One region of the Thermicanus aegyptius DSM 12793 genome, then DNA from elsewhere that is predicted to be linked to it. Evidence: riboswitches for the same ligand, from Rfam matches in the RefSeq annotation. Region 1 holds a riboswitch; each other region holds the start of a gene.
What was found. A riboswitch is a leader RNA that binds a small molecule or an ion and turns the genes downstream of it on or off. The one in region 1 is predicted to bind cobalamin.
Positions count from the first base shown of each region.

Region 2: another riboswitch for cobalamin. It lies ahead of cobT (nicotinate-nucleotide--dimethylbenzimidazole phosphoribosyltransferase); the one in region 1 lies ahead of THEAE_RS0112000 (ABC transporter substrate-binding protein).
Region 3: another riboswitch for cobalamin. It lies ahead of THEAE_RS0109130 (FecCD family ABC transporter permease); the one in region 1 lies ahead of THEAE_RS0112000 (ABC transporter substrate-binding protein).

Region 1 is NZ_KI783301.1:2,259,810-2,269,796, forward strand. It holds gene THEAE_RS20845 (adenosylcobinamide amidohydrolase) at 1-388, opposite strand, end outside; gene cobU (bifunctional adenosylcobinamide kinase/adenosylcobinamide-phosphate guanylyltransferase) at 385-936, opposite strand; gene cobD (threonine-phosphate decarboxylase CobD) at 933-2,123, opposite strand; gene THEAE_RS0112000 (ABC transporter substrate-binding protein) at 2,152-3,165, opposite strand; cobalamin riboswitch at 3,382-3,583, opposite strand; gene THEAE_RS0112005 (universal stress protein) at 3,673-4,113, opposite strand; gene THEAE_RS0112010 (sigma-54-dependent Fis family transcriptional regulator) at 4,342-6,297, shown strand; gene THEAE_RS0112015 (acetone carboxylase subunit gamma) at 6,541-7,035, opposite strand; gene THEAE_RS0112020 (hydantoinase B/oxoprolinase family protein) at 7,110-9,392, opposite strand; gene THEAE_RS0112025 (hydantoinase/oxoprolinase family protein) at 9,434-9,987, opposite strand, start outside.
Region 2 is NZ_KI783301.1:436,810-446,796, reverse strand. It holds gene cobS (adenosylcobinamide-GDP ribazoletransferase) at 110-868, opposite strand; gene cobT (nicotinate-nucleotide--dimethylbenzimidazole phosphoribosyltransferase) at 988-2,058, opposite strand; cobalamin riboswitch at 2,305-2,505, opposite strand; gene THEAE_RS0102345 (cobyric acid synthase) at 2,565-4,112, opposite strand; gene THEAE_RS0102340 (hypothetical protein) at 4,336-5,559, opposite strand; gene THEAE_RS0102335 (c-type cytochrome) at 5,576-6,985, opposite strand; gene THEAE_RS19760 (c-type cytochrome) at 7,124-8,134, opposite strand; gene THEAE_RS0102320 (LysR family transcriptional regulator) at 8,390-9,301, shown strand; gene THEAE_RS23215 (DUF5412 family protein) at 9,346-9,627, opposite strand; gene THEAE_RS23475 (hypothetical protein) at 9,587-9,799, shown strand; gene THEAE_RS0102310 (hypothetical protein) at 9,974-9,987, opposite strand, start outside.
Region 3 is NZ_KI783301.1:1,698,412-1,708,398, reverse strand. It holds gene THEAE_RS0109175 (hydrogenase small subunit) at 1-238, opposite strand, end outside; gene THEAE_RS21995 (YolD-like family protein) at 405-731, opposite strand; gene THEAE_RS0109165 (DNA polymerase IV) at 838-2,073, opposite strand; gene THEAE_RS0109160 (cytochrome c biogenesis CcdA family protein) at 2,275-2,982, opposite strand; gene THEAE_RS0109155 (hypothetical protein) at 2,975-3,592, opposite strand; gene THEAE_RS20550 (TlpA family protein disulfide reductase) at 3,609-4,127, opposite strand; gene resA (thiol-disulfide oxidoreductase ResA) at 4,216-4,734, opposite strand; gene sleB (spore cortex-lytic enzyme) at 4,838-5,587, opposite strand; gene THEAE_RS20545 (ABC transporter ATP-binding protein) at 5,675-6,442, opposite strand; gene THEAE_RS0109130 (FecCD family ABC transporter permease) at 6,447-7,472, opposite strand; cobalamin riboswitch at 7,685-7,878, opposite strand; gene moaD (molybdopterin converting factor subunit 1) at 7,920-8,159, opposite strand; gene tatC (twin-arginine translocase subunit TatC) at 8,238-9,017, opposite strand; gene THEAE_RS0109115 (molybdenum cofactor biosynthesis protein MoaE) at 9,010-9,501, opposite strand; gene mobB (molybdopterin-guanine dinucleotide biosynthesis protein B) at 9,518-9,987, opposite strand, start outside.

The sequences.
Region 1 (9,987 bases):
CCCGTCCCGTATTAGAAAGGCCTGCCGTGGCGCAGACGACCAACCGGTACTGATCACCCACCCTCTCGATCACCGAGGTTCGCTCCAAATTGGCTGCGGTAAGAAGAACCACCGTGCCTTCCTCCTCAAATCCCCAGGTGGCAAGGCGCTCCTTCACCCACTCCTCGGGGTTGTCGCTGTGATAAGAAAGCGGAACCTTTCCATTAATAAAGCGACTTATCTGTCGCAGCCCACCTCCCCAGAGTGCAGAACTCAGGGTGGTCATGGTCTCACCGCTTTCCACCAAAAGGTAATCGGGATGTAACTGAAAGGTAAGGGTGGGCCAAAAAGAAGGGGAGTACATGTAACGATCTGTTCCATTCCCATGCTTCAACCAAAACGTGTTCATCCCCTTTGCTCCCCTTTAAGACGCAGAGGGAGCCCGGCCACTACCCATGTCACTTCATCGGAGACGGACGCCACCCTTTGGTTTAATTCCCCTAAGAGATCGGCATACCATCTCCCCAGAGGGGAGAGCGCTACACCGCCGAGACCGATCTCATCGGAGACGATAAGCCAATTCTGATCTCTCCCCTTGATCACTTCGAGAAAACGGGAGATGTCCTCTATGATTCTTTCGTTATGCCTGGCTCCGCGCCATTCCGCTTCCGGAATGGGGGACAACCGATTGCTTAACCAAGCGGAGAGGGAATCCAATAAGACCACCCGATCCCCTTCTGTGATGGATGAGATTCGTTTTAAATCGAGAGGCTCTTCCATCACTCGCCAAGAAAGGGGACGCCGCGCTTGATGAAGACGAATCCGTTCTTTCATCTCCTCATCCATGCAAACGTTGGTCGCCACATAAGAAACCGGCCCCCCATCTCCTTGAGCCAACTCCTCAGCCACCCGGCTCTTTCCGGAACGAATCCCGCCTAACACCAGATGAATGGTCATCTTTCTCCCTCCCCTTGTTTTACAAAAAGGACCGGAGCCTGTTCGGATCCTACCCGCGAAAGGAGAAGATCCCGCGCCCGTGCCATCTCCTCCATCAATCGTGCATTCTCCGTCCGCGTGCGAACCGCAATGCGAAAATGGAATGGGGTTAATCCCACATACGAAGAGGCATTGCGGATGAGAATGCCCCGCTTTCCCAAAACCTCCTGCAGGTCCGTCACCGTAAAAGGATCCAGAATACGCACCAAGAGGTAATTGGCGGCGGAGGGATAGACCCTCCACCCCAGCCGTTCCGTAATCGCCTCGTTAAGAAAGCTCCTCTCCTGCTGAATCAACACGCGCGTTTGTTCCACATACTCCTTCTCGTCAAGACAAGCCAGTCCCACTTCCTGTGCAAGGAGATTGACACTCCAGGGCACCTGAAAACTCTCCAGCCGACGGATCATGTGGGGTGAAGCCAAAGCATATCCTAAGCGTAATCCGGGAATGGCATAGATCTTCGTCAGGGATCGGAGCAAGAGAAAATAAGAATCGTGGCGGAGAAAGGGAAGGAGGGTCGCCTGCTCCTGATCAGGAAGAAAGTCGATAAAGGCTTCATCCAACACGCAGAGAATCTGTCGCGCTTTACTCCATGCGAATAGATGAAGCAATTCTTCCCGTGCATACACACTGCCCGTCGGATTATTGGGAGTGCCCAGGAGGATCAGGTCACACTCCTCAAATCGGGCCAGCATCTCTTGAAGATGCGGGCGGTATTCATTTTCCTCCGCAGCCACATAGCGGACGATTTCCACCCCGTAGATCCTCGCCATCCGCTCATATTCAACGAAAGAGGGGGATAGGAGCCCCACCCTCCGAGGACGGAACGCTTGGAAGAGAAGAGAGAGCAGTTCTGCCGCTCCATTCCCGACGAGAATAAAGTCCTCTTCCATGTGGTGCAAAGAAGATAATTTACGGGTTAAAGCCCGTTTCCCCGGATCTGGGTAACGATCAATCCTCCCCATGGCCTGTTCCATCGTTTTATATACCGTAGGGGGTGGTCCCATGGGATTGATGTTGGCACTGAAGTCGAGGAACTGGTCCGGATGAAACGGGAATTTCTCCGCCGCGCTCACCCGATCCCCCCCATGGCCATATTTCTCCAACCGACCCTCTTCGAGGTTCATCCTCGTCACTATCCTTTCCACTTGAACCTCCACTCACATCATCGATCACTCACTTAAAGACGTCCGGATAAACATCTTTCGCGATCTCCTCCAAGGCATCCATGAGACGAGGGCCAGGGCGTGAAACGGTATCCTGATTCAATTGGTAGATTTCTCCATTCTTAACCGCCGGAACTTCCTTCCAGGCCGGACGCTTCTTCACTTCTTCTACGGCATTGGGTACATAATCATAAGTTAACAAAATGACATCCGGTTTGGCCGCCACCGCCTGCTCCTCCGTCCACTTCGGCCAACCTTCCTGATCGGCGGCCACATTGATGGCTCCCGCCGCTTCGAGAAGCTCATTCATAAAAGTTCCCTTTCCGGTGGTATAAAGTTCCGGGGGAGCAGAAATCTCCACCCATACTTTTTTCTTTTTATCGGCTGGGATCGTTTTCGCTTTCTCCACCACCGCCCGGTAACGTTCCTGCATGCCTTTAATCACTTCTTCTCCTTTATCGGAAGTGCCCGTCACTTTCGCCAAAAGTCGAATAGATTCATAGACCTGATTCAGAGAAGTCGCGTCGTTCACCACCAAAACGTTTAACCCCGCTTCCCGCATCTTGGCCACCTGATCCACTTGTCCCGTCACATGCCACTGGTTGGCCAGCACAAGATCGGGATGGAGGGAGACCACTTTCTCAAGATCTACATTCATGTCGCCCACTTTCTCTTTGTTCTTTACCTCTTCCGGATAATTATCATTGCTCGTCACCCCTACGATTTGATCCCCGTATCCCAACGCATAAATAATCTCTGTATTGCTGGGAATGAGGGAGATGATCCGCTCAGGGGCTTTTTCCACCGTAATCTCTTTGCCCGTCCCATCCTTGACGGTCACAGGGAAGGCATTCTCTTTCGTTGGGTTGTTTTCCGTGGGGGCGGTCGTCTGTGGATTCGAAAGTTGACCGGATGCGCTCTGTTCCGGTTTCCCTTGATCGGCACTGCACCCGATCATGCCCATCATGACTAGCGACAAGATAAGCAGGAACAGGCTTAATTTACGAAAGATCGACTGTTTCATTTTTTCCCCTTCCTTTTTACTGGTCTATTGGTCCATAAACATTTTTATAAGGACAGCAGAATCGATTCCCTTTTCTTTCTATCCCACCTCCATCCTCGAGTTTCCCTTCATGGCGGCATGAAAAAGGAGACTTCCCCTTCAGGAAATCTCCTTTTGCAAACGGATTTCGATACAAAGCTATGTATCTTCTCTGCCGTTGCCCTTTTCCTCGAAGGGAACTTGCCGTTCTTTTAGGCAGGTCTCCTGGCTTGCAGTTCCTCGATTCGTTCACCTTCCCATGCACGACGGTACACAGTGGCTGCCTTTCGGCCTAAACGTCTCTCCCTGCTTACAGTGGCGGGACCGCGCCGGATTTCCACCGGACTTCCCTATTAACACTTAGCGAGTCAACTAAGTGACCTAAAAGAGATATGAAGTTGATCTAAGCTTAATTATAGTAAAAAACCGGAATGAATCAACCGTCTTAGGATCTAAACAGGATCAAAATTTACATCATTCATCCTTACTTTACTCCTCTTTCTTTCTGACCACCAATACCGGGCATCTCGTCTGATGTATCACCCCGTAACTAACACTTCCCAAAAGTGAACCTCTTAATGGCCCCATCCCCCTCGCCCCCATCACGATGTAATCCGCCTTCCACTGATCCGCAGCCTCCACGATTTTCTCTGCAGGGTTGCCCATCTCCACAACCTTTTCATAGGGGATGTGGGCTTCTTCCAAAAGGGACAGATAAGGAGTCATCACCGCCTCTCCCAATTCCTCGGCATAGGAACGTATTTCTTCTTTGGAGAAAAAGATCTTGGTATGGGCGGTATCGAAACTGGGCTGTACGTTCATGATAAGAACCTTGGCGGCAAAAGCCTTGGCCAGTTTCATTCCTTCCTGCAGCGCCTCTTTGGAATGGTCAGATCCATCTACCGGAACCAGAATCACCATCTTGAACATCGCCTCCCCTTCCGGCCTTTATCCAATCTGTATGATAACTTCGACGGAGGGAGGCGATTCCCCTTCCTTGCCGGGCTAGAAAAATAAAATCACACAAAACATTTTCATGATATCGTTTTCATTTTTATTATGATATAATAGAGAATAGTACAATAATTCTGTTACATAGAAAGGGAAAAGAAATGGCAGGTTATCGGCAAAAGCCCCCAATCCACAGGAGGGAAAAAGATGAACCCCCAGTTATCCTTTCATTCAGCCAGAGAAATGCATAAGAAGATCGATGAATTGGCCAATCTTTGGAGGACCTATGTTTTGGAAAACCATGACCCAGGACCCATACGACAAGATGTTCTGGAATCGTGGAAGCGGAGTGAACAATTCGGCGTAAGCCCAAAACAGAAAAGGACCTCGATCGTATGGACCGATGAAGAGATAAAAGAATGGACTCGGAAATCAAATTTCTATAAGATTTCTTATCCCATCTTGCAACACCTAACCTCTCAAATCAAGGGAACCGGTCACATGGTGGCGTTAACCGACCATCATGGGCGAATCGTCTATTTGGAAGGGGACCAACCGATTTTAAAAAAGGGGGAAGAGATTCATTTCCTTCGCGGGGCCGATTGGAGCGAGAAGACGGCAGGCACGAACGCCATCGGAACATCCCTCGCGCTCTCCCACCCCATCCAAATTTTCTCCTATGAGCATTTTAGCGAAGGCTTCCATCCCTGGACCTGCGCTTCCGCTCCCATCCGCGACCCGTTTACCGGGGAACTACTGGGTGCCATCGATCTGACCGGGCCCACCGAGTTTGGGCAGCCCCATACGTTGGGAATCGCCACGATGACCGCTTCCATCATACAACAGGGATATAAAGAAATCTCCCAAAAGAATTATCATCTCCTGCATGATCATTTTTTTAAAACGTTGCAGCTCTATAAAAATGACCCCCTGATGGTGCTCAGCTCTACGCTGCAGGTGATCGATGCTTCGGAGAAAGCCTTTGCCTTATTTCAGATGCAGGATCTCCATACCTTTTGGTCCCTTCCCGGAATGGACGGACTAAGGGAAGCCCTCCTTCAACAACGGGAAAGCAAAACCGAGATCGAACTATCCTCTCGTTCGTTAAAAATCATCTCCCAACTTCTCATGACGGATGGGAAGAAAATAGGGTACCTCCTCCATCTAAAGCGGTCGGAAAGAAAGCCGATTCCCCGCCTTATCCCGGAAGACCCGTGGGAGGAATTGATCGGGCAATCCCAGGTAATGAAAGAACTGATCCAAAAAGGCAGAAAAGTCTCTCCCACCAATGTTCCCGTCCTCTTAACCGGGGAAAGCGGTACGGGAAAGGAGAGGTTCGCCCAGGCGATTCATCGGTCCAGCCTCCGCCATAAAGGACCTTTTGTCGCCATCAACTGCGGGGCCATTCCCAAAGAACTGATGGCCAGCGAACTCTTCGGTTATGAGCCGGGAACCTTTACAGGAGGGAACCCGAAAGGGAAGGCCGGAAAATTCGAAGAGGCGAATGGAGGGACCCTCTTCCTGGATGAAATCGGAGAGATGCCTCTGGACCTGCAAATCTATCTGTTGCGGGTATTGCAAGAGAAGGAAGTTATACGGCTCGGTTCCTCCAAACCGATCCAGGTGGATGTTCGGATCCTGGCCGCCACCAACCGAAATTTGGAGGAAATGGTGACGAAAGGGCTATTCCGGGCAGATCTCTACTTTCGCCTAAACGTGGTGGAGTTAAAACTCCCTCCCCTGCGGGAACGAAGGGAAGACATTCCACTCTTATGCCGATATTTTCTCCGGAAAAGCGCCATGAAGCATCAGAAACAGGTCTTGCGACTGGACGAAGAGGTAATGAACCTCTGTATGCATCATCCCTGGCCCGGGAATCTCCGCCAACTGGAGAACGTGATCGAACACGCCCTCATTTTCGCCCATGGGGACATGATTCAGCGGACGGATCTCCCGGCCTCCCTCTTCTTTCAACCTGAGATGGCATCGGAAGAAGAGGGGGAAGGAGAGGAGGATAACCCCCTGGCTGCAGAAGAAAAACGTCTGCTCCTAAAGCTTATCCTCGAGACGGATGGGAACCTCTCCGAAGTGGCAAGACGTTGCAACATCGCCCGATCCACCCTCTATCGGAAACTGCGGAAGTACAAGATAAAGATGAAATAAACCCCGTCATAAAATCTCCATCAACTCTGAAAACGGAAAGTTCACCTCTTTATCCCCGATCATCGAAATTCCAGGAACACGGCTGATACCGCATCGGAACTCATGCGAGGTTCATACCCTCATATGCGGGGTTCATACCCGAATAAAGGAAAATGCGCCCGTTTTCGGGCGCACGTAGAAAAATCGCCATCAGATTCCACAAAATATCTCCAGTTCTGCATCACCATTCCCCTCAAGCAGCGTTTATCTCGGGACCGGGCGCCCCAACCATTCTTCGTAGAACGCATCGATGTCCGGCTCAAACTCCTTGATGACCGGATACCAAGGGGCCACATTTTCCACCTCCAATTGGGTCCCGCAGGAAGGGCAGTAATATTCCCGGAGCACCTGCCAGGCAGGATCGGGTGCCAGGAGCTTGGGATAAATCTCTTCCAGCTTCTCCTCCGTATCCCTCACATAAACCAACGCATGGAGTTTCCAATTGTCCGATGCATCGCAAAATTCATGGCCGCAATCGCACTTCACCACCCGTTTTCCATCTTCTTTCGCCACGATATAGAGATGGAGGCCTGCCGGAAGGAGGATCTTCTCCTTCCAGGGAACCCGCTCCTGCAAAATCTCCAGGTATAGATCAAAGCGATCCGGGTCCTTAAAACTGGAGAGCATCTCCTTCAGCTTAAAGAACTCAATCGTCCCATCGATCAATTCTTCAATGGTCTTCTTCTCATATTTCGCCATCTGTGATCCCTCCCTTTTTGGCTCTTTCCCGCAAAAATCGCCTAATGACTCCCCGACGCACCGGAAGAGTGAATTTAGTTGCGGCGATGCGCTCCGAAGATGGGCATCTCCTGCGCTAACTCGCTTTCCGTCAATTCCCATTCGTCGGGCAGATTCCAGAAAGCACGGAATTCCTGGAGAAAGCGACCACTTAAGGCGAAGCTGGAAGCATACATGTGGCGCACCTGGATGGCTGCCTCTTTCTTCAGAATTTTTTCCCGTTCCATCTCCATCCATTCCCGCGTCGGCCTGCCTCTTTTGATCCGCTCCTGCCGGATCTTCCTCCTTCGCTCTTCCGTCTTTTCTTCATCCACCACCCATTTCCCTTTCTCATTCCGTGAAATGACGGCTCCGTACACCTTCTCCGCATAGTCGGGCAAAAGATGGCCACCATTCAGATCCTGTTCAATCGCCTTCGGTCTCCTCTCCAGGGGGTCGCCGAATCCAGGGCCCCCTCGGAGATAATTGAGGTAAAGATCATAATTCTCGAAGATGGCCTCTGTGGTGATCGCCTGCTTATCCCGGTATACCTCTTTGGCATTCATCACCTTCTCATACTGGGGATTGCCGGGATCGGGATCGCCTCCCAGCGGGATGGGCAGTTTCTTTTCGATCCGTTCATTCAAATCAGTGCCATGGGCTTCAAAACGATATCCCGATGCAGCCGGATATCCGCCCATGAGCCCCCCGTCGCTCGATACATAACCGTTCCCCATGAAGAACATGGTCCAATCCTTCGCACCCCAAACCATGCGCAGGCTCTCATACCCATTTCCTCCCCGGTATTTGCCCGCTCCTCCCGTATTCGGTTTTATCTTTCGGCCCAGGTAGATCAGGGGTTCGGCCAATTCCCAGATCTCCATATCCCCCATGTCCCCTTCCGGGTTCCAAACCGCGGCGGCGTGATCAATTCCATCCTTTACCGCACCGGCGCCTACCCCTTCCGCCGCCGACTCAAAACTGTTCACCGCATGATTCTCATGAAACTGGTTGTATCCGCCTCCTTGCAGCCAGTTGCTGGTATTGGCATTCCCTGCGTTTACCTCTTCCAAGTATCCCCGGGCAAAATAGGCTCGGCTTAGGGAACGCCACAGGGGGCTCCAGGCCGATACGAGGAAGTGCCACGCGTAACTATGGGCGGTGCGGATATCATCGGGGTTGAGCCAGGAACCGTACGGTAGATCAAATCGGCTGGCAAAGTAAGCGCCGTCATTGATCCGGTCATTGGGGACGAGGGTCTGGGAGAGCATCACCCAGATGCCGCTGGTGATGGATACCGGGGTTGCGTTATAGCTGTGCCATCCCCAGCGATTTACCCCTTCAAAATCAATTTGGAACTTCCCATCCTTGTGAATGGTCATCTCATGGGGAGCATGCATCATGGTGTCGATCCGGGCATAGGGAGGGACATCCACATTCCGATAAGGAATATCGACGAAGGAGACGCCTCGGTACTTTCCAGGAATGGTGAGTGTTTTCACCTGATTGATAAATCCCCGCCGCCCGTCTTCAATCACTTCCCGGATGAACTGCTTATAGGCATCAATCCCCTCATCCTCCACCATCTGCAGGACCAGATCCCGAATCATGTGGCAGCCGGCAATCCGGGTCCGTTCATCCAACAGCCAATATTTGGTCGTGCGGATGGAACGTTGGCTTTCAATGAGCCAATCCCGGGAAAGGGTATCATTCTGACCGATTTTGCGGCAGGCGATCTGATACCCGTCGTCATAGCGGGTGACCGGTCCCACCGTCATGCTTCCCGGCGCGGTGGCGCCCGTGTCGATGACGTGGGTGACGCCTCCCACCCAGCCGATCAGTTCATCTCCCCAGAAAATGGGGACGATCGTGTGGACGTCGCAGGGATGGACATTCCCGATTTGACAATCGTTGTTGCAAAAGATATCCCCCGGATGGATGCCCGGATTTTCTTCATATTCGTTGCGGATCATAAACTTGATGGCGGCGCCCATCGTCCCCACGTGGATGATGATCCCCGTGGACGTGACGATGGAATCCCCCTCCGGGGAATAAAGGGTAAAGCAGAGTTCCCCTTCCTGCTCCACGATCGGGGAGGCAGCCACCCGTTTCGCCGTTTCCCGGGCGTGAACCACCCCTCCCCGGAGTTTGGCAAACATCTTCTCAAAACGGATCGGATTCGATTCCTTAAACGGAAGCTCCGTAAGCCCGGCGTAATGCCCCGTCTCTTTGCTGATGCGGTCCATCTCTTCCCGCATCTCCTTCAGGGTCTTCCCGTTCCAGCCAATGGCCTTATTGGGGCTTACTCCTGCTTTTAAATCTTCTTGCCGAATGGCCAAAGTAAATCCCTCCTTTTTTCTGTCTCACATTCCAGTTCCTTTTATGCGTTCCGCGGCTCTTTCAAGTGAAAGATCCGGTGGGCATCCAAATAGGTCTCGTAACCGGGAGGCACGACAAAGGTGGTGGCCGAAGATTCCAGAATGGCAAATCCTTTCACCCGGTTTCCTGCCTTTAAAGCTTCCATCTTCCATATGTCGGCCTTCACCCATTCTCCTTTCCAGTACACATTCCTTTGCCCCACATAAGCTTCCGCCGGGGGGGTTGCTCCCTGCAGGGGCTCTTCGGGAATCTTCGGTTTCGGCACATCGACGATTCCCCGGACGATCGCCCCGGTGACGGAGTACCCCAACTCCGGAGAACGGGCCGCCTTCGCATAAACCCTGGCATACGTCTCTTCAAAGGCATTCACCAATTCTCCCCAGTCTTTCACCGTTTTTACCTCCCGGATCGGGGATTCGATCTCCAAGTCGTTTAATTGCCCCTGGTATTGCATGCGGAAGTAGAAACGGAACTTCACCTTCTCCTTGGAAAAAAAATTCTTCTCAAACTCTTCCGCCACTTTTTCCGCCAGTTCTTCCCACGCCGCTTGTAAGG
Region 2 (9,987 bases), 1.8 Mb from region 1:
ACCCCCGTAAAAGGAAACCTTTCTCTTCTTTCTGCAGGTGCGATTCCATCAGCATAGGAGCATTCACGATCAAGAAGGTATTCGTTAAGATACGGGACGATTCTAACGATTAGATTCTATCGTAAATCGCATGACCAATGTTAAACAGCAATAGGGCAAGGGTCTCCGTTACCTCGATATAGGCCCCGTAGGCATCCCCCGTCAGTCCGCCAAGTTTCTTGGCAACACGATGAATGAAGAGCGCAGCAAACGCCAAGGCGAAAAGAATCCAAATCATGGTGGAAAAGCCCAAGAGAAGTACGGTCAAAACGAACAAGACAACCGGCCAAAGAAGTAAAAGCCAACGCGTCACTCCTTGTTTCAGTCCCGCTCCCATCCCCCGTTCCGTCAGATAAGGATAGAAATAAATTGGAAAGAGAAGCCCCACACGAGCAAGCATCGGTACAAGAATAAGGAGCTCCAGCGGTAGCCCATTGAACACTTCATAAATAGAGACTGTTTTAATGAATATGAGGAGTATACCGGCGATCACTCCCATCGCTCCCACGCGCGAATCTTTCATAATCTCTAGAATTCGATCTCTGCTGCGATGACTGCCTAACCCGTCCGCTAAATCCATCAATCCGTCCAGGTGCAACCCCCCTGTAAGATAAACCCAGAATGTAAGGAGAAGAAGGCTGGAAAGGAGAGTTGGTAAAGTGGGTAAGAACAGTGAAAACAAGACCGCGATCCCCCAGAGCAGCAGACCGAGGAGTAACCCCACGAGCGGATAATAACGAACGCTTCCGCTTGCCTCACGCTCGTTTGCCGAAAATGTAGGCGTAGGAATCGTGGTTAAGAATGAAAGAGCCAGCCAGAAGGATTTCATCTCGTATCCCCCCCTTTTAGTCTGTTTTAGATCTCCGAAAAGATCGGCTTACCAACTCCCGAGTGGAGAGAGCCACTCCTCCCAGACCACCCTCATCGGAGACGACCACCCAGGTTTGTTCATTCGTTATTCCTCTTCTCTGCCACACCTGCTGATGCGAAGGTGGCCATCTCACGCAGAATGTGCATGACCGTATCAATCACCGGGAAGAGGAGTGCAGCTCCTGTCCCTTCTCCCAAACGCATCTCCATCTGAAAGATCGGATCAAGGCCAAGATGCCGTAGCGCCACCGCATGTCCCGGTTCTTGTGAAAGATGTGAAGCAAGTAAGAACGGTTTTGCCTTGGGTGCCATTCTCACCGCGATCAGGGCAGCTACCGTTGAGATGAAACCATCCACCACCACGGGAATTCTCCTTCCAGCCGCTCCGATGATTAGACCTGCCAAGGCAGCAATCTCAAGTCCCCCCACTTTACGCAGAACATCAAACGGATCCTGTGGATCGGGTTGATGAAGCCTTAATGCCGTTTCGATCACATGTTCTTTATGCCTCAGACGTCCCTGGGAAACCCCTGTGCCTGCACCGATGACCTCTTTTACAGGAAGGCCGGTTAGTGCAGCGAGCAATGCGGAACTAGCCGTCGTATTGCCGATCCCCATCTCCCCTGTAGCCAGCAGGTTAGCCCCTGAATCCGCCGCCCAATGTGCCACCTCAATTCCGGCCCAGACCGCCTGCACTGCTTCCTCTTCACTCATCGCCTGTTCCCGTAGGAAATTCTTCGTGCCGAAGGCGATTTTCTTCTGAACTAAACCGGGAAGAGATAATTCCGCTGCTACCCCCACATCGACACAGATGACTTGAGCTCCCACCTGACGGGAAATTACGTTGATCGCTGCTCCTCCATGCAGGAAGTTGACCACCATCTGCCGCGTCACCTCTTGCGGAAAGGCGGAAACCCCCTCCGCTGCAATTCCGTGGTCTGCCGCCATGATGATGATCCGTTTGTCGGGGAATTCCGGGCGCTCCATCCCGGTCATTCCTGCCAATCGGATGGCAATTTCCTCTAACTTTCCCAAGCTTCCGGGGGGTTTGGTCAACTGATCCAGGTGCGCCGCCACCAGCTCCATCGCTTCCCGGTTCAGATCCGGGATCTGAGCGATCGCCCCTTCAATCCGTGAACGCGTACTCATCCAAAAACACCTCTTCCATCTATTTTTTCAACCTTTCCTGTGGATGGGGAAACGGCACAACCATGATCTAATTCTTTAAAGACCGCTTATAGGGATGAAGCGTCTGTTTATCTATTCTACTTTCCCCAGATTTGACACCAAAAAAAGAGATCTCCTTTAAGGAAACCTCTCGTGCAAACGGATATGTGGATAGACATCTCAACGTTTCATCGCATCCGAATCTGCCGTTGCCCTTTTCCTCGAAGGGAGCTTGCTCTCTCTTAGGCAGGTCTCCTGGCTTGCAGTTCCTCGATCTGTTCCCCTTCCCATGCACAACGTACACAGTGGTTGCCTTTCGGCGTGAACATCTCTCGCTGCTTACAGTGGCGGGACCGCGCCGGCTTTTCACCGGACTTCCCTATTAACACGTAGTCACTGGACTAAGTGACCTAAAAGAGTGTATGCAATTTAAATTCAAGATTAATTATAGTAAAATTTTTGCAAGTAGGCAAGTGTTCAATTTGCTCTCATCTAATACCGTCGCGCAAGTCGGTACGTATCCCCAGCATGTGATAGATCTTCCTCAGGTCGAGATGTCGGCGGACGATCTCCGCCAAACGGTCGTAACTGTCCGCTCGAATCTGCGCCATCGACCCAGTCGATGCTTGCGGAGGAAGACGATGCCTTTCTCGTATCTCGGAAAGCAAGGCGTTCCGAAAGCGATCGTTATGTAGTATCCCATGCAGGTAGGTTCCGATGACCAGACCATCACGGGAGAGATTTCCCTCCGTCCGCAACTTCTTCTCATTCCACTCTTTAACGTGGGCAAAGGGCTGCGACTCCAATCCATACTCCGTGATTCCCATATGAATCTCATACCCTGCGACATCAAGACCCTCGTATTTTCCTAAGAGAGTTCCCTCGACCAAAACCGTTCGCTTTTCAGCGCAGATCTTTGTGATGGTATCGAAAAAGCCCAACCCATCCATCTCGCTGATCTCCGATTCCCGATGATCCGGATCTAAGATCTTCTGTCCAAGCATTTGATAGCCTCCACAGATTCCTACCATAAGTTTCCCCTCCCTGCGCGCATCCAAAAGAGGGGTCACCCACCCGTTTTCTTTAAGCCAGAGAAGATCGACCATCGTATTCTTGGTCCCCGGGAGGATAACGGCATGCGCCTGTTTTATCTCCTGCGGTTTTTCGCAAAAGTAAACATGTACCCCCTCTTCCAGAAAGAGCGGATCAAAGTCGGTGAAATTGGCCATGTGGGGAAGCTGGACGATCGCGATTTGTACCAGCTCTTGTTGGCGGTGTTTTTCCATCTTTAAGTTTTTGTACCGTGTAGATTCCAATCCCATCGAATCTTCCTCATCGATCCCTAAATTCTCAATGTACGGCAGAACTCCAAGAATCGGTATGCCGGTAAATTTTTCAAGCCAACGCACCCCATCGTCAAAAAGGGCAGGGTCTCCGCGGAATTTATTGATCACGATTCCTCTTACCCTCGCCCGTTCATAAGGTTCCAACAAGTGCAATGTGCCTACGACAGAGGCAAACACTCCCCCTCTCTCAATATCTGCTACGAGAATGACGGCGGCATCGGCCATCTCCGCGGCACGCATATTTGCAATTTCATAGGGTTTCAAATTCATTTCTACAGGGCTGCCCGCCCCTTCCATCACAATTATTTCATAACGTTCGCTTAAGAATCGGAACGAATCGACAACCGCCTCCCATAGCGCTTGCTTTTGGTTATGAAAGTAATCCCGAGCTGTGACCGTCTCATAAAGACGCCCCTGAAGAATGATCTGAGTACGCATTCCATGCATCGGTTTAAGGAGAACCGGATTCATATGTTCATTGGCTAAAACGCCCGCCGCTTCCGCCTGCGCCGCTTGCGCACGCCCGATCTCACGTCCGGAGGGGGTCGCGGCGGAATTAAGCGACATATTTTGTGCCTTAAAAGGGGCTACTCGAAACCCGTCTTGCGCAAAAATCCGGCAGAGTGCCGTAACCAAGATGCTCTTTCCCACATTGGAGGCGGTGCCAACCACCATCAGATTCTTGGACATACTATACACCTCCATCCGTCCATTCGGTTTAATCTTCTCTATATCACTGCGAAAAGCCACTTCCGATCCACTTCGTACCTGACGTTCGTTCAAATTATTTCCAATCTTATTTTATCATCTTTATCTCTGCAGGCCAATGAAAAAGCGAAATCGACAAAAAGAAACCCTGGGTTTCTCTTCATGAATCAACCCAGGGCGAAATGAAATGATTTGTGTCGACTCCCTAAAAATGGTTGATGTTTGCCACCACGATGGCACCGGTCCCCCAGAAGACGATCAGCCACATCACCAGCGCATAGAAAGAAAATTTCCATAGGGAGACGATCGTTTGATTCTGGTGCGCATCGTAATGGCCTTCTTTCTTCCCCGCTTGATAGAGCATGTAAAGAACAAAGACAAAGACGGCAATGCCCACCAAGAGGGTGGCAAAGAAAAAGGAAGGACCAAAGAGATCAAGGCGTAGAGGATAATTGTAAACGGAATACTGAAATTTCCTTAGTTCAAACATTCGTATTGCTTCCCGCATGACCCCCACCGCCAAAACGGAGAGAAATGCGAAGGTGATCAGGGTGGGGACCGCTCCATCGTGAGGCGATTTCCCCAGCAACATCAAAAGAAACCAGCTCAGGAGCAAGAAAGCGACGATCACCCATATGATGGGGTTCAACAGGCTTCCCTGGAGGGCATTATAGAGGATCACATCGAGGATGAGGAATCCCCCGAAAAAAAGCGCTGCCTTTCTTCCCACCTCTTTAAACCAAGCAAGCTCTCCCTGATCTTTATCTTGGCGTTGGCGAAAATACCAGGCGTAGAGCATCATGTAGATCCCGGTCACGAAGAAAGATAACAGGATAAAGAGAAGATAGCGCGGGATATTGAAGGCATAAACATGCCATCCATCCGTGTTCATCGTCGTTCCATTGTTGGTGTACCATTTCACCCATTGATCCGGAAAGAGCTGTTGATACGATAAAATGTGCATGATTGCCCCTGCCAGCAAGATGAGCAGAACGGAGGGAATCCCCAAGAAGAGAACCCATTTTCCGCTTCTTTCTTTATTGCGGAAATAGTAGAAGTAAAGTAGATAATAGGCGACAATGGCTACCGGGACGAACAAAACCACCCAGAAGGCAGACAGGTTATTGGCGGTATACCAGAGATTATCATAGATGGTTTGGGTAAATAAGAGAGGGGCCACCCCAAAAACGATCGCAAGGGACAAGGATATTTTCGCGACATTGGCCAACGTCTGAGAGGCACGCCTCCAGCGCAACTCTTTTTTCAAGTACCCGTAAATGCTGAGAATCATGCCGCCGATGACAAGGTTCACAAAAAACATGTGTATTGCCCAGGTGACGACCATTAAGATTTGCGTCACGATGGGAAAAAAGTCGGTTCCGCTGGGGTAACGCAATTGGTCCAGGAGCTGTGTCACATCGATTCCCATCCTTCATCCTCCTTTTCTACTTTCCTTGGGTTTGCTGTATGGGTTGATCTCGATGGATCGAAGCCAAATACTCTTTATTCAGTTCCGCCAGATAGAGGGCAAGAGCCCGTTTCTCTTCCTCGGTTCCGGCTAACTTCGGCATATAGGGGGAAGCCCCCTTCGCAGGATCACCGCTCATGCGGGTAATCAGAAACTGATAGATTAACTCCGGACGGGTGACGCCCTCCATCTTTTTCACGAGAGGACGAGGACCATTGGGATCCAGGCTGTGGCAAGCAGCACAGGAGACCATGGCCATGGCACGTCCCGCTTCCAGCTCATTCTCCGGAGTAATGGTGCGGACTTTATCGGGGACAAAAGGATGGCTTTTTAAAAATCCCTGCCGGTCGATCGTGGGAATCTCACTTTGAATCCCCTTCCCCGGTACATCTCGTGCGATGATTTGATTTACATAGACAAAATCTCCGGCGATATACGGCTTGCGCATCCATTCGCGAATGCGCTCCTGCGGATAGATGGTAAGTCCTAAAACGACAACCATGAGCAGGATGGTAAAGGAGACATACTTATTTCTTTTGGGGAGCATATAAAAGAAAGCGAAAACGAAAATCAGAAGCAGAATTGAAGCAAAAATGGTTAGCTTAAAGTTCATGGGAATAGCGAAGTCTAATGTTGTGAGGGCTCGTATGGGAAGCGTGTTCAGGTACCAGAGCAAGAACATGCCGCCGAAAATAAGCCCACCGATCCCCCAGAGGGAGAGGGTTTGCACCAAATCTTTTCTTAAGCCCTCTTCCTTGACCCGTGTCGCCACGGCAAGACCCATCAGAGCAGCCAGCGCCACGGTAAAGGCGGTTCTGACCCCCACCTGGGGGAAGTAGTTCGGATTAAAGAAGGCATCCATCACGTTGCCGGTGGTAAACCATTTCTCACTGCCGGGAGACATCATGAAAGCAAGAATGCCGACGATGAGAAGAAGCGTTCCCCAAGAGACCATGGCAAAGATCCAAGAGAGATGCATATAGGTGCGTCGGTCAATTTTGTCGAAGATGTAATATAAAATATAAACCATCGCCACTTCCGTCACAAACCAGACCCATTCCGACGCCCAAACCCAAACGAAATTATGGATGAGGGTAGAGATTCCACGCGGGTTCGAAACGGTCGTAGAAAACCAGATGCCCGGCCCCGTGAGCGACCCCATAATATACGAGGTGAGAAGAAGCGTGAACAGATATTTTTTTACATAACCATAAAGTTCCTCATGATTCCCCCGATACGCTTTATAAAGCAAATAGGCTAGTAAGAATGAAGCACCCACGGAAATATGGGAAAACAGGACGTGCGTGGAGGCGATTAACGCAACCACATAACCGGACCCAAAGTTGGGTACGTACCACTGCGGATAAAACCCCAAAATATCCAGCACAGATCACAACCTCCTTCGATCATGCGATCACCGATCAATCTAAAGATCTCCGTTTACGGCGATTCGACCTCTCTCATTCTAGGAACCGCCCTTCCATCGACCACTTATCGTTCTTAAGAATCTCTCACCCGCATTCATCTACTTTTGCGGGCTTTCTGAATCTGAGGAGGGTGAATCGACAGGTTGGGCCGCTTTCTTCATCGCCCGCTCCGCGTAAGCGGTATACCAAGGTAACGACTTCTCATCCATGCCCGCTTTTCTCATGGCCAAGGTCATGTAAGCCACATCATCGGGTTGTTCGTTCTTCGGCCAATCCTTCTCTTTCTTTGCCAGATCGGGCCGCGGTTTTGAAAGAATATAGGCAGCGAGATCGACGGCCTCCTGGGTGGTAAGCGTACCGGGCGCATGAACCCCCATTTGAATTTTCGGCATATACCGCTGAATGTAACCTGCAGCCGTTCTGATGCGCCCCATTCCGGCACCGATATTAAAGGAATCCTCACCCCATAGTGCAGGACCCACCGTAGGGCCTCCGCCATTCCCCGCCCCGTCCACTCCATGGCAGGATGCACACCCCAATTGGTACAATTTCTCCCCATTCGCCAGATTTGGGCTGGGGAGCTGCCCTTTGATGGCGGGTGCTACCACCCATGGCCGTTTTTTCGTCCCTTCCGGCACATTCTTCGAGATATAATTGATATAAGCCACCATCGCCTTCATCTCTTCGCTGTCTTTTGCCGGGGCGGTACCGGCCATGCTCCGTTCGAAACATTGTTGGATTCGATCTTCCAGGACGATATTCTGCCCCGACCTGGAATTATACTGGGGAAAGATGCGATTCACCCCCACCAGGTTCAGATTGGCTCCCGTTCCTCCATCGGCATGACAACTGGAGCAGGAGAGTTTATTCCCCACATATTGTGGCAGTTGATTGGCCGTATCCACCATATACAGGTATCCCTTTTTAATCAAATCCCCTTCCGGACCTTGGGGTACCTCCTCCATGCCGGGTACCGGCGGCATGCTGTCCAACTGTGATATAACTGGGACGGTTTGAACCGGATATGCAAGCGCTTTCCATCCTAAATAAAAGAGAACGATGAGAGCAAGAAGACTAAGATAAAGAAGCGGTTTTGGTTTCTTTCCCATCATGTTTCACCTCATAGCATAAGGAAGTCATCGATATTGCAGCTATACTATACCACCCATTTTTTATTTATTCTAATTCTTATTATTAATCGCCTCGATAAATTTAAAGAATGGCCGAATGATATCTACCTTTTTTATCGTGTTAATAGGGTAAATGGAAGAAAGAATTGCGCCGACTACGCATTTCTTTTAAAATAGATACGGCGGGGGGTAATGAGGATTCATACCGTCTCGTTATCCCGGGAGGTTGGTTCTATGGCGATAGGAGGGGTCACTTTGAATATCGACCATTTACGTACATTCGTCACCGTCGCGCGAACCCGTCATTTTTCTCGGGCTGCGAAAATCCTGCATTTGTCTCAGCCCGCCATTAGCCATCATATACATTCATTGGAGGACTATTTTAAAGCACCTCTCTTTGATCGGCGCCCCCGCGAGATTCTATTAACTCCTTTCTCGGAGAGGCTCCTTCCTCGGGTAGAAAAGCTGTTAGAACTTTATCAAGAATTGGAATCCTTTTCGTTAAGAGAGGATAAGCCCCCCCTCTCCATCGCAGCCAGCAATACCATCGGTGAATATATGCTGGCCGATCTCATTCGCAGTTTTTTATCCCAAGAACGTCTTCCCTACGATCGCTTAAATGCACGCGTCATGACGACAAAGGAAGCGCTCGACTCCGTCGAGAAGGGAGAATGTGACATCGCTCTGATCGAAGGAAAGGTAAGTGATCCGGTTTTCACCTATGCTGTGTTTGCCCAAGATGAGATGCTGCCGGTCGCAGCCTCCACCTATCCTCTCACCCAAAATGCGACGCTCGTAGAGCTCGCAGAAGCTACTTGGGTGATGAGAGAAGAAGGATGCATGATGCGCCTGCATGCCGAATCCTTTATCCAAACCATTGGTTTACCCGTCGAACGCCTTCATATTCTATCGATGAATAATAATCACCTCTTGAAACAAAGCATTAAGAACGGATTAGGCGTTGGCCTTCTCCCACGGCGTACCATTGAGAAGGAGTTACGGGATGGAAGCCTGATCCGAATCCATACGCAACCCTCATCTCACGATCGCCCCTTGCACATCGTTCGTCGGAACGGCCCTTTCCCTTCTTTTATCGCGCACCTCTTTTGGGATTTTGTCGCAGGGTCTCGTCAAAGTGGGGACTAATCGAGAGGAAAACGGAAAAATTGATATCCCGCCGGATTTTCCCTTCATTCTTTTTTACTCGAACCCTCTTTTCTTGAATCAAAAACATCTTTTCGCACGTCCAATTTTTTACCGTTGATCATCACCGTGTGTTCATCGATCCATGAAACCGTGGCTGCCCCTTCACGATATTGATAATAGATCTTTTTTCTTATTCCTGTTTTGTGGTTAATGATTTCTCCACGGATCGCATACGAGGTCGTTGCTCCGCCATTCATCCTATATATTTCCAAGGTGTATGTATTGTTGGGAGAATTTGATGTAAATAAAAGTTCCCCTCTGGGAATGCTGGGAATCGAAAAGGTATTATTTAGAATGATAAAGATAATGATGAGTACAGGAATAAGGATTGGAAGTAAACAGCCGCCCAAAAGCAAAGGAAAAGAACTTTTTCCACTCTCGCCCATAATCGATCACTCCTTAAGCAAGAAAAATCCTCATCGATATCGAGAGGAGTAGTTAAGAGATCTGAAAGTGGACCCCATTGTCAAGACATTTTTTTAGGAAGGGCCGACAGGTACATAAAAGAGGCTTGGCCGCTTTTGTCACGCCATTGCCGAAGTTGATTTACGTGCATTCCATATTCTGAGGCGATTTGAGACTGGGGCCATTATACTCCTCAGAGATTGTACATCATGGAAGGTGAG
Region 3 (9,987 bases), 560 kb from region 1:
TGCTTACCGGACCGGGCGATGTGCTCCGAATAAAGGACTCCGTGCAGCCCGTGCAATCTTGAAATTGCATCCAGATCACCGGAACGCGGGGTTTTTCTTTTAAGGCTTTCACCATCTGATCCCGCATGGAGGGATCCATCCCGCCTAAAAAGGTAAGGGAGGTACAGAGATTGAGAAACTCCTCTCCCCCTATGCCCATCTCCTCGGCTGCATCATATACGCTCTTTTTCTCTCCCATCATTTCCACTCCTATCCCTCGGATTCTATATTGTGATTAAATTCACAAATATGCCTCATAGAATCCCTTTATTTTCATTATACGCTCTTTTATGATGGAGAAATGTAACAAAATGCCAACATTTTATAAGGGATTCTCCACCTATACATAGTGAAAAATTTCACGTTTATAGCTCTATATCCAAGATCTCTTCCCAATCAATCCATTCCTTCCCTCCATCTCCCAAATCAAGGCAAAGGCGGGGAGGAATCGGAGCCCATTTCTCGATCAGTCCGATCCTCTCTATCTCCCGATCAGGGGCATAAAGGAGCAGACGAACTTTTTTCCTTTCGGCCATTGCCTCTTGTACGATACGGTTTAATACTTCTATCTTTTGTCCATCCAGTATCGGTTTCTCCTTTTTTCCCAATTGCCGTTGATGAGCCAACAAGCGCTCCCGATGTTCCGGCAACATCATGCGCGAAGATTCCCATAACAAATTATCCCGGTCCATCTCCACATCTCCTTGTTTATGATTTAAAACGTCTATTGAAAACGTTCTTCCTTAAAACCTTACTGTTGCAAGAACCCTTCTTCCCCTCTATCGTCGGGGAATAGAACTATGCTTCGTGGCCTCCGATCTTCGTCGCCCGTTCATGAACCTGACCGGAAGCCGTGAGGGATACAGCCCGAAGGAGGCTGGTGGGGCCATGCTTCTCCCGGATGCTATCCATACAGTAACCAAGCTTCCATGCCTTCATTCGATCCCGGAAAAGGTTTAATTGATATTGGCCATCCTCTTCCAGATTGGTCACTCCCATTCCCACGCTGCGCACCGGTTCCCCATCCCAATGCTTTCGAAAAAGATGGATAACCGCCTGATATACCTCCATCGTTATATTGCTCGCATCCGTCAGGGTGTAGGAGCGGTGAAAACCGGTAGGACGATCAAAATCGGCACCCCGAACACTAACGCTGATCGTCCTTCCTCGAAGCTTTAAGCGGCGGAGACGGCGGCATACTTCCTCCGTCAATTCCAGGAGAATGATTTCAATCTCCCGTTGTTCCCGATAATCCCTGGGTAAGGTCATGGAATGTCCCACCCCTTTGCGCCCATTTAAAGTTTGGGGCGTTACGGGAGATGGATCGATGCCATTGGCACTTCTCCACAAAATCTCCCCATTTACCCCCCATCTCTTCTTTAATCGCTCTACAGGAATTTGGGCTAGTTGTCCGATGGTACGAATTCCCATATTACGAAGATGGCGGCGCATTCTCCCTCCCACTCCAAAGAGAGCCTCAATGGGAAGGGGCCACATTTCTCGACGAAAATTCTCCTCCGTCCACTGATGAATGCCGCTCTTTAACTTCTTCGCCTTATTATCGCAACAAATCTTGGCCAGCATCTTATTGGGGCCAATCCCGATTCGGGCCCGGACTCCTGTCTTTTCCCAAATCTCTTCCTGAATCTTTTTCGCCATCCTCAGAGGATTCCCTCCGAAGAGGTGAAGCGTATCGGTCACATCGAGAAATTGTTCATCGATCGAATAAGGTTCCACACGATCGGTAAAGGACTCAAAGATTTGCGTAATCTGGAGTGAAACGTCAATATAGCGGGACATATGGGGACGAACGACGATCAACTCCGGACAATGCTGGCGGGCTTCCCAGAGCGGCATCGCCGTCTTTACCCCACATGCCTTGGCCTGGGGGGTAGCAGCTAAAATAATCCCATGCCGCCTCTCCGGATCTCCTGCCACCACTACAGGCCTTCCCCGCAAGGCCGGTTCTGCCGCCACTTCCACCGAGGCAAAAAAAGATTCCATATCGGCTAAAAAGATGACTCGTGCTGCCATTCCTCTTCCTCCACTCTCACAGGCACTCTCACAGGAATATTTGTTCCTATTCCTTATCCTTATTATACTCAAAAGCAAAAAAAAGAGAACATTCGTTTTTGCTCTCATATATATTCCAATATTGGTAAATATGGTAAATCGGAGAGATGTAAAAAGACCCCGCTCTAAGAAAACGGGGCCTTCCAATCTTCTAGAAATTAATCAAAACCACGAGGTGCCGAAGATCTTCGTCAGGAAGATGGTGATCTTACTCATCTGATCGGTGAACAGGAGGATTCCCATTAAAATCATCAACCCGCCACCGACTTTTGCAATCAAGTTAGAATATTTCAAGATCGCCCGTGTGGTTCCGATGAAGAAAGCGAGAAGGATGAATGGAATAGAAAATCCTATGGAATAAAAGAGAGTATAATAGAGGGCTAAATCCGGTTGGGTTGCTCCCAAAGCAAGGATGGACCCCAAAATCGGTCCGATACAGGGAGTCCACCCGGCTGCAAAGCTAAATCCAATAAAGAAAGAACCTAAATATCCGGCGGGCTTATTCCTGATCTCCCAGCGATGTTCACGCATAAGAAAATCGAATTTTAACCACCCGATCAAGACAAGCCCCATCATGATGATGAATATTGCGCCGATTTGGCGTATGAGGCCATTATACGTTTGAAAGAGATCCCCGATAAGGGAAGCCCCAAAGCCCATCATCACATAGATCAGGGAGAGGCCCGTGACAAAAAAGAGGGTATGAAGCAAAACCTGCTTACGAATTCCCGTTTTATCTCCTTCTTTTAAATCAGCCACCGAAACCCCCGAGATATATGAAAGAAAAGAGGGATAAAGAGGAAGAACGCAGGGAGAGAGAAAAGATATGATCCCTGCGGAGAAGGCTAACCAAACGGTAACTTCACTCACGGCGCAACCTCCTTTCCGTTAAATAAGAAAAGATGAGATAAAAGAAGAAGAGAAGCATGATCAACCATTGTGTAAAAGAAAATCCCCAAAAAAGGCGGCTGAACGAAAGACTTTCGATCAACAGGAGACCTCCGGCATAAAGGGGCAAAAGCCAGGCTTCTAAGTTCCGGTTCCATTTCATGAAATGGAGAAAGGTAAGGCCAAGAATCCCTCTGTATAAACCGACATATTGCCCTTCATAAACCTCAAAGCGAAGAAGAGAATAAAGGGTGTAACCGAATGAAAAGAGAAGGATCAAATAAATCCAATCTTCCTTGATTGTCCCCCAATTGTTCCTGTGTTTAAACAGGAAGTAAAGGAGGGCTAGGAACAGCCCGACAATAAATCCGATCTCCCCACTATTTAAGATCCAAAGATCAAAAGGGCGTAAAAGGAGGGTGGGAGTGAACAGCAAAGGTGTTAGCTTATATCCTGCGAGGCCGATCAACCCCATTCCAAACCAGAGGTCCATTTGGACGTTTCCCTCTTCCTTGGGGATATAAAGGATCTTAACCAACCAGCCCCCCACCGCAAAACTGCCGATGAGCATCAGAAGGGGAATATCGATCATGATGGTCTCCTTTTTTTCATTTCAAAATCGATTGCATGAGCGACTCGGTCATCTCTGCGGTCATCGGTCTTGTTAATCGCTCCACGATCATTCCTTTTTTATTGATGAAAAGACTGGTGGGCCAACCTGGAACCTGATACAGGTCATTCACCAGATTTTTCTTATCCAGGTAGACCGGGAAGGTTAATTTGGCTTCCGCTATATACGCTTTTAAATCTTCCAACGTATCCGCTTCAATCGTGTTGATCATGACAAACTGAATCTGATTGCCATACTTTTCGTAGGCCGCTTGAATATGAGGCATCTCCGCTCTGCAAGGGGGACACCAGGAAGCCCAGAAATTAATAAAGATCGGCCTGCCCTTCAAGTCGGCCAAGTTTAGCGTATTTCCTTCCATATCTTGAATGGTGAAATCAGGGGCTTGATACCCTACGATGGGTTTCACCTCCACCGACCCCGTCTTGCTCGTGTTAAAGTAAAAGGTCGCTCCTACCAATGCCAACAGAACGATGATTGAGATGATCGTACGTTTCATCCTTTTCCTCCATTACAGAGACATATACAGCATAGGGTATTATATCAAAGAAAAGAGAATTTGGGGAGACTTTTTGGGAATGAACTCATCATTTCGGTAATATTTGTGCGATATTTTCTTCTATGGTTGTTTCTTTCATCTCTCCCAGGATCACGTTCTTCACCTTTCCTTCCGGATCGATAAAGATCGTACGGGGCAGAGGATCTGTCTTATAAAGATTGGTCACTTCAAAATTTGGATCCAATCCGATGGGATAGGTCACTCCCAAACGATTGACATATCCCTGAACGGTAACCCTTCCCTCCCCCGTATTAACTCCTATTACAACCAATCCTTGTTCCTTATACTTTTGATATTGCCTCTCTATCGCAGGCATTTCCCGAATACAAGGAGGACAATAAGTTGCCCAAAAATTTACAATCACCCCTTTTCCCCTTTGCTCGCTTAAGGTGAAACTACCACCCTGTAATAACTTTATTGTAAAATCGGGAGCTTCTTTACCCACTTTTATAGTTTCCTGTGCTTGTGCCAAGTTATAATAAACCACCCATCCTGTGCCCCCTAACAGCAAGAGGAGGATAATCCATTGAAACACCCTATTTTTCATTCTAATCCCCTTTCACTCCCGGTTGTCCTCTTATCCCCTCCATCTTATCATGAAATGGGAAAGTTGAAAATTAAAAAAGCCCCATGGGGGCTTTTAAAAGAGCTTATTTGCAAAAAATATGTTTACCAATTCGTTTGATTTGTGGGCGGGACCAAATCCATGCGGAAGTGGCGGTTGCAGGGTTAAAATAATAGATCGCTCCCCCCGATGGGTCCCATCCGTTAATCGCATCTAGCACGGCTTTCTTCGCCGTTTCATTCGGCGTAAGCCAAATCTGTCCATCCGCTACCGCCGTAAAAGCACCCGGTTCAAAAATAACCCCTGCCGGTGTCTTAGGAAAGGAAGGGTGCTCCATTCGATTTAGAATGACGGCTGCCACAGCCACTTGCCCCTCATACGGCTCGCCTCTGGCTTCTCCATACACCGCATTGGCCATAAGGCGGATGTCGTTTGCTGAAAAACTTCCGGTAGAGACACGGGCTACGCGGCGCGTTGGCGTTCCGCCGGCAGCGGTTCCTCCGGGACGCCAATTTTTTGTTGCCTTCCAAAGCTTATACTTCGTTTTGCTCCCCACGATTCCGTCCACTTTCATCCCAAAATTATATTGGAAATTCCTTACTGCCCAATAGGTTCGCCAGCCAAACACACCATCTATTTTGCCTGTATAATATCCAAGATACTTCAACCGTCCTTGCAGTTCATAAACATCTCCCCCTCTGGCTCCCACGTACAAGGTTTGTTTTCCAAAGGCAGCGCTTCCTTCCCCTTTATATGAGGAGGGGATGGGGGAGACTAAAATAAAGAGAATTCCCACGGTCAGGGCAAGGATAACCAATAGAAGGCGTTTCAACATGTGATCCTCCTCCAAAACGTTAGGTTCTATACGGATTCAAGGAATTTCTATTTGGTATCCTTCCCTGTTTTACGGATTATTACCCAATTATAATAAGAATTGAAGTTTTCTCTTCTCCGGATGCATAACGGGATACATGGGGAGAGAGAAGACCCTTTTTAGCGCCTCTTGAGTAAATACATCGTTGGGGCTTCCAATATAAGCCGTTTTTCCGTCCTTTAATAAAAGAACATGATCGCAGAAGAGGGAAGCAAGGTTAATATCATGCATAACACTTACCACCGTAAGCCCATTTTCCTTCACTAAGGTATAAAGCTCCTGGAGAATCTCCATTTGATAATAAAGGTCCAGATGGCTGGTAGGTTCATCGAGGAGAAGGAGGGTCGGCTTTTGCGCCATTACCCTGGCGAACATAACCCGTTGTTTTTCTCCTCCGCTTAAATGAATAAAAGGCTTATCTTCCATTCCGCGCAATTGAAACAGATGAAGGACTTCTTGAAGAATTTTTTCATCCTCTTTACTCCAGGAAGAGAACAGAGCACGCCTGTGGGGATAGCGCCCCATGGATACCACTTCCCGTACAGTGTAGCCATAAGGAATAAAATGATCTTGGGGAAGAAAGGCGACAAGACGGGAGATTTCCCGTCGGGAATAAGAGGAGATCGTCCTCCCATGAAGCAGGATCTCCCCTCCCATCAACGGAATAAGACCTGCAAGCAGGCGCAAAAGGGTGCTCTTTCCGCTTCCATTTCTCCCAAGTATTCCAAAAAACTCTCCCTGTCGCACATGGAAGGAGACCTCTTGGATCATTTTCTCTTCTCCATATCCCCCCGATGCTTGATTAATCTTGAGCATCACTCTATCTCCCCTCCTCTTTTCTCAGCAGAAAATAGGTAAAGACAGGAGCCCCAATCAGAGAGGTTACCACTCCGATGGGAAGTTCGTTCGGTGCTGAGATCGTACGGGCGATTGTATCCGAAACGATGAGAAAAATTCCACCCCCAAGAAAAGATAAGGGAAGGAGATGCAGATGCCTGGGGCCTGCGAGCAGACGAATAAAATGAGGGACGACTAGCCCGACAAAGCCAATCACTCCGGCAACCGCTACCCCTGCTGCCGTCACCAAGGAAGCACCTATGATGATCCAACGCTTCGCTTGATCGGTTTCCACCCCAACCGTCTTCGCCACCTCTTCCCCTAGAACCATCACGTCAAGTTCCCTGCCCTTCCATAATAGGATTAAAAAACCGATCAGAATAATGGGTATAATGGGTAATAGCTCCTTCCATCCACGCATAGAAAAACTGCCCATCAGCCAAAAAACGATTTGTCGCAGCTCTTCCCCGCTTAGGGAGATTAACAGGGATATGAAAGCACTCACGAAAGAGCTGATGATGATTCCCGTTAAGATCAGCCTCTCCATCCCCCATCCTATCCCGTAATTGGCGATCGTATAGATCAGAAGGATGGATAGAAGGGCTCCGGCGAAGGAAAATAAAGGAAGCGTGAACCCTCCTAGAAATGCAGGGGGAATATGAAAAAAAAGGGCGATGACGGCTCCTAAAGAAGCTCCCGATGAAACTCCCAAGGTATAGGGATCCGCAAGGGGATTTCGAAGAAGACCTTGAAAAGCGGCCCCGGCTACGGATAATCCCCCTCCCACCAAAAAAGAGAGAAGAATGCGGGGAAAGCGGATCTGCCATACAATTAAATCCACGGTAGGATCAAAGGAGCTTCTCACCCAGGGAAAAAAATGTTCTCCCAATATTTGATAGACGGAAGCCATGGAAATGGGAGAACTGCCCACAGCGGCCGCCATTCCCATAGAAAGGATACCGGCACAACCCATGACCCCATATATAACCATCCATTTTTTCTTACTCATCTTTCTTCCCCTATCCTCCCCTATCCCATCCCGTGACTTACGTTTTATAAAAACGAAGCAAATGAAACGGAAGCACAAAAAAAGGATTTCCCCAAGGAAATCCTGTAAGCGGCAAACGTCCTTTTTAAGCATATCTTTCTTTAGATATTGAAGAAAAAGAAAGAGACGGATGGGAGACATCGCTGCTTACCCTTTTCCTCGAAGGGGATTGCGTGCATCATACCAAACAGGCAGGTCTCCTGACTTGCAGATCATCACCCTCTTCTCTCCCTTCCCATGCCGTAGACACAGTGGGTAAAAAAACGAGAATGGGCTAGCTGCTCACAGTGGCGGGACCGTGACGGATTTTCACCGGCTTCCCTTTTCACACTTGGCAAAACAAGTGACCTGTTCGGAACTATTTCCTCTACTTCATTATATCGAACCCTTCCGTTTTGGCAATACCTTTTATCCACCGCTAACAGGCGGGATAAAAGCAATCTCATCGTCGGGATGAAGAAGTTGATGCGGGAGGGCATATTCATGATTCACCGCCATCATCGCCTGAAAAAGTACCTCCTTCGTTTCCGGAAAACGCTCTGCGATGAAAAGACGCAAATCCTCTAAGGACATCCCTTCCCGATGCTCTACTTCAACGACTCCTCTCCCGATTTTTTCACCCAGACCTGCAAAGAATAAGACACGCACGATTGAATCCCTCCTTCTATCCTGAACGCTTCATTTCCCATCAACCAGGCCCATGGTCACGGATTGAAAAAGGAAAATCTAATCCCAACGACTTTCGGCTTCTTGATCTTCTTGTAACTGCTTTTTATAGACCAAAGAAGAAATCCAAACACTTATCTCATAAAGGAGAATTAACGGAATCGTAACGATCATATCGGAGACAAAATCCGCAGGGGTAACTACGATGGCGATGATGATCAGTATAAAATAGGCGATCTTTCTCATTTTCCGCAAGCGAAGCGGATTTAAGATGCGAAGGCGGGTTAAAAACATGACCACGATCGGCATCTCAAAGATGATGGCGATGGGCAAAAGAATATTAAACATAAACTCGAAATATTGATTAATCCCCAACATCATGGTGATCCCTAGCGAGGCGGAAAGGGATACCATGAATTGAATCATCATGGGAAAAAGGACAAAATACCCGAAACCAAGCCCTAAAACGAAGAGTAAGGTGGCGGCGGGGATAAAGCGAAGGGCGATGGCCTGCTCATTCTTTTTTAATCCCGGGCGAACAAATGCCCAGATTTGATATAAGAGAAAGGGAAAGGTGAGGACCAGGGAGATGATAAAAGCGATTTTCATGTAGACCATGACCGCATCCGCCAAACCAAAGGCATAATTCTCCAAATCCCTTGGCTGTAACCATTTTACTACCGGCTGAGCAACAACAAAACCTAAGATAAAGGAAATGATAAAATAGATCGTAACATAAATGAGACGATTTCTTAATTCGGTCAAATGACCCACAAGAGACATCTCCGATGGATCCTTCCCCATGTTTTCATGCTTTTCATCGCCCATGATTTCATTCATCGATGTCCGGTCTCCCCTCTGGATAAGATGTGATCTCCCGTTGATCTCCAATCCATTCCTGACCATCTTCCCATATTTCTTTTTTCCATATGGGAACCATCGCTTTGATTCGTTCAATGGCATGACGGCTTCCTAGAAAGGCCGCATCACGATGGGGGGAGCCTACCGCGATGACGACTGCCGCTTCGCCAATTTGCAAGGAGCCGACTCGATGAACGATCGCCACTCTGGAGCCAGGCCAATTTCCCCGAATCTCTTCACCGATTTCCTTCATCTTCTTTAAAGCCATGGGGATATACGCCTGATATTCCAGATAGAGCGTCCGCTTTCCTCCGGTCCATTCCCGCACCGTTCCGATGAAGAGGGTAAGAGCCCCCATCTCGGAACTTGTGACAAATTCCTGCAGAGGAGGAATCTCAATAGGGGCAGATTGAATGGCATAGTACCCCCACTCCGTCACGATGGAATCTAGCGGATCTGTCATTCCATTCCCTCCGTTTTCACTTAAGTCCTAATTTCTCCTCCAGGTGAGCCGCTATCTCATCCATCTGATCTCTCCGATAGACGGGATAAGAGAGCTCTTCCTCTAGAGGAAAAGTGGAGATCACCATCATGATTCCCATTAACTTCATAAGAAGCTCTCTCTCTTCCGGCTTAGACAAAAGAAGAATCTTAGGATGAGGGCTATCTTTAAATCCTTCGATCATGAGGAGGTCGGCTTTATCGATTTTGGAGATCACCTCTTCAAGGGTAAAATCGTGATCTTCTTCTTCCCATTGGATCAGTCGGTTGCCTGAAACGAGGAGGGTTTGGTTCGCCCCTGCATTCCGGTGCTTCCAAGTATCCTTCCCCTCTTCATCGAAAGAAATGGGATGAGAGTGATGTTTGATCGCAGCGATCCGATACCCCTTCTTCTGAAAATGTCGGATGAGGTGAGTGATCAAATAGGTCTTCCCGCTGTTTGCGTATC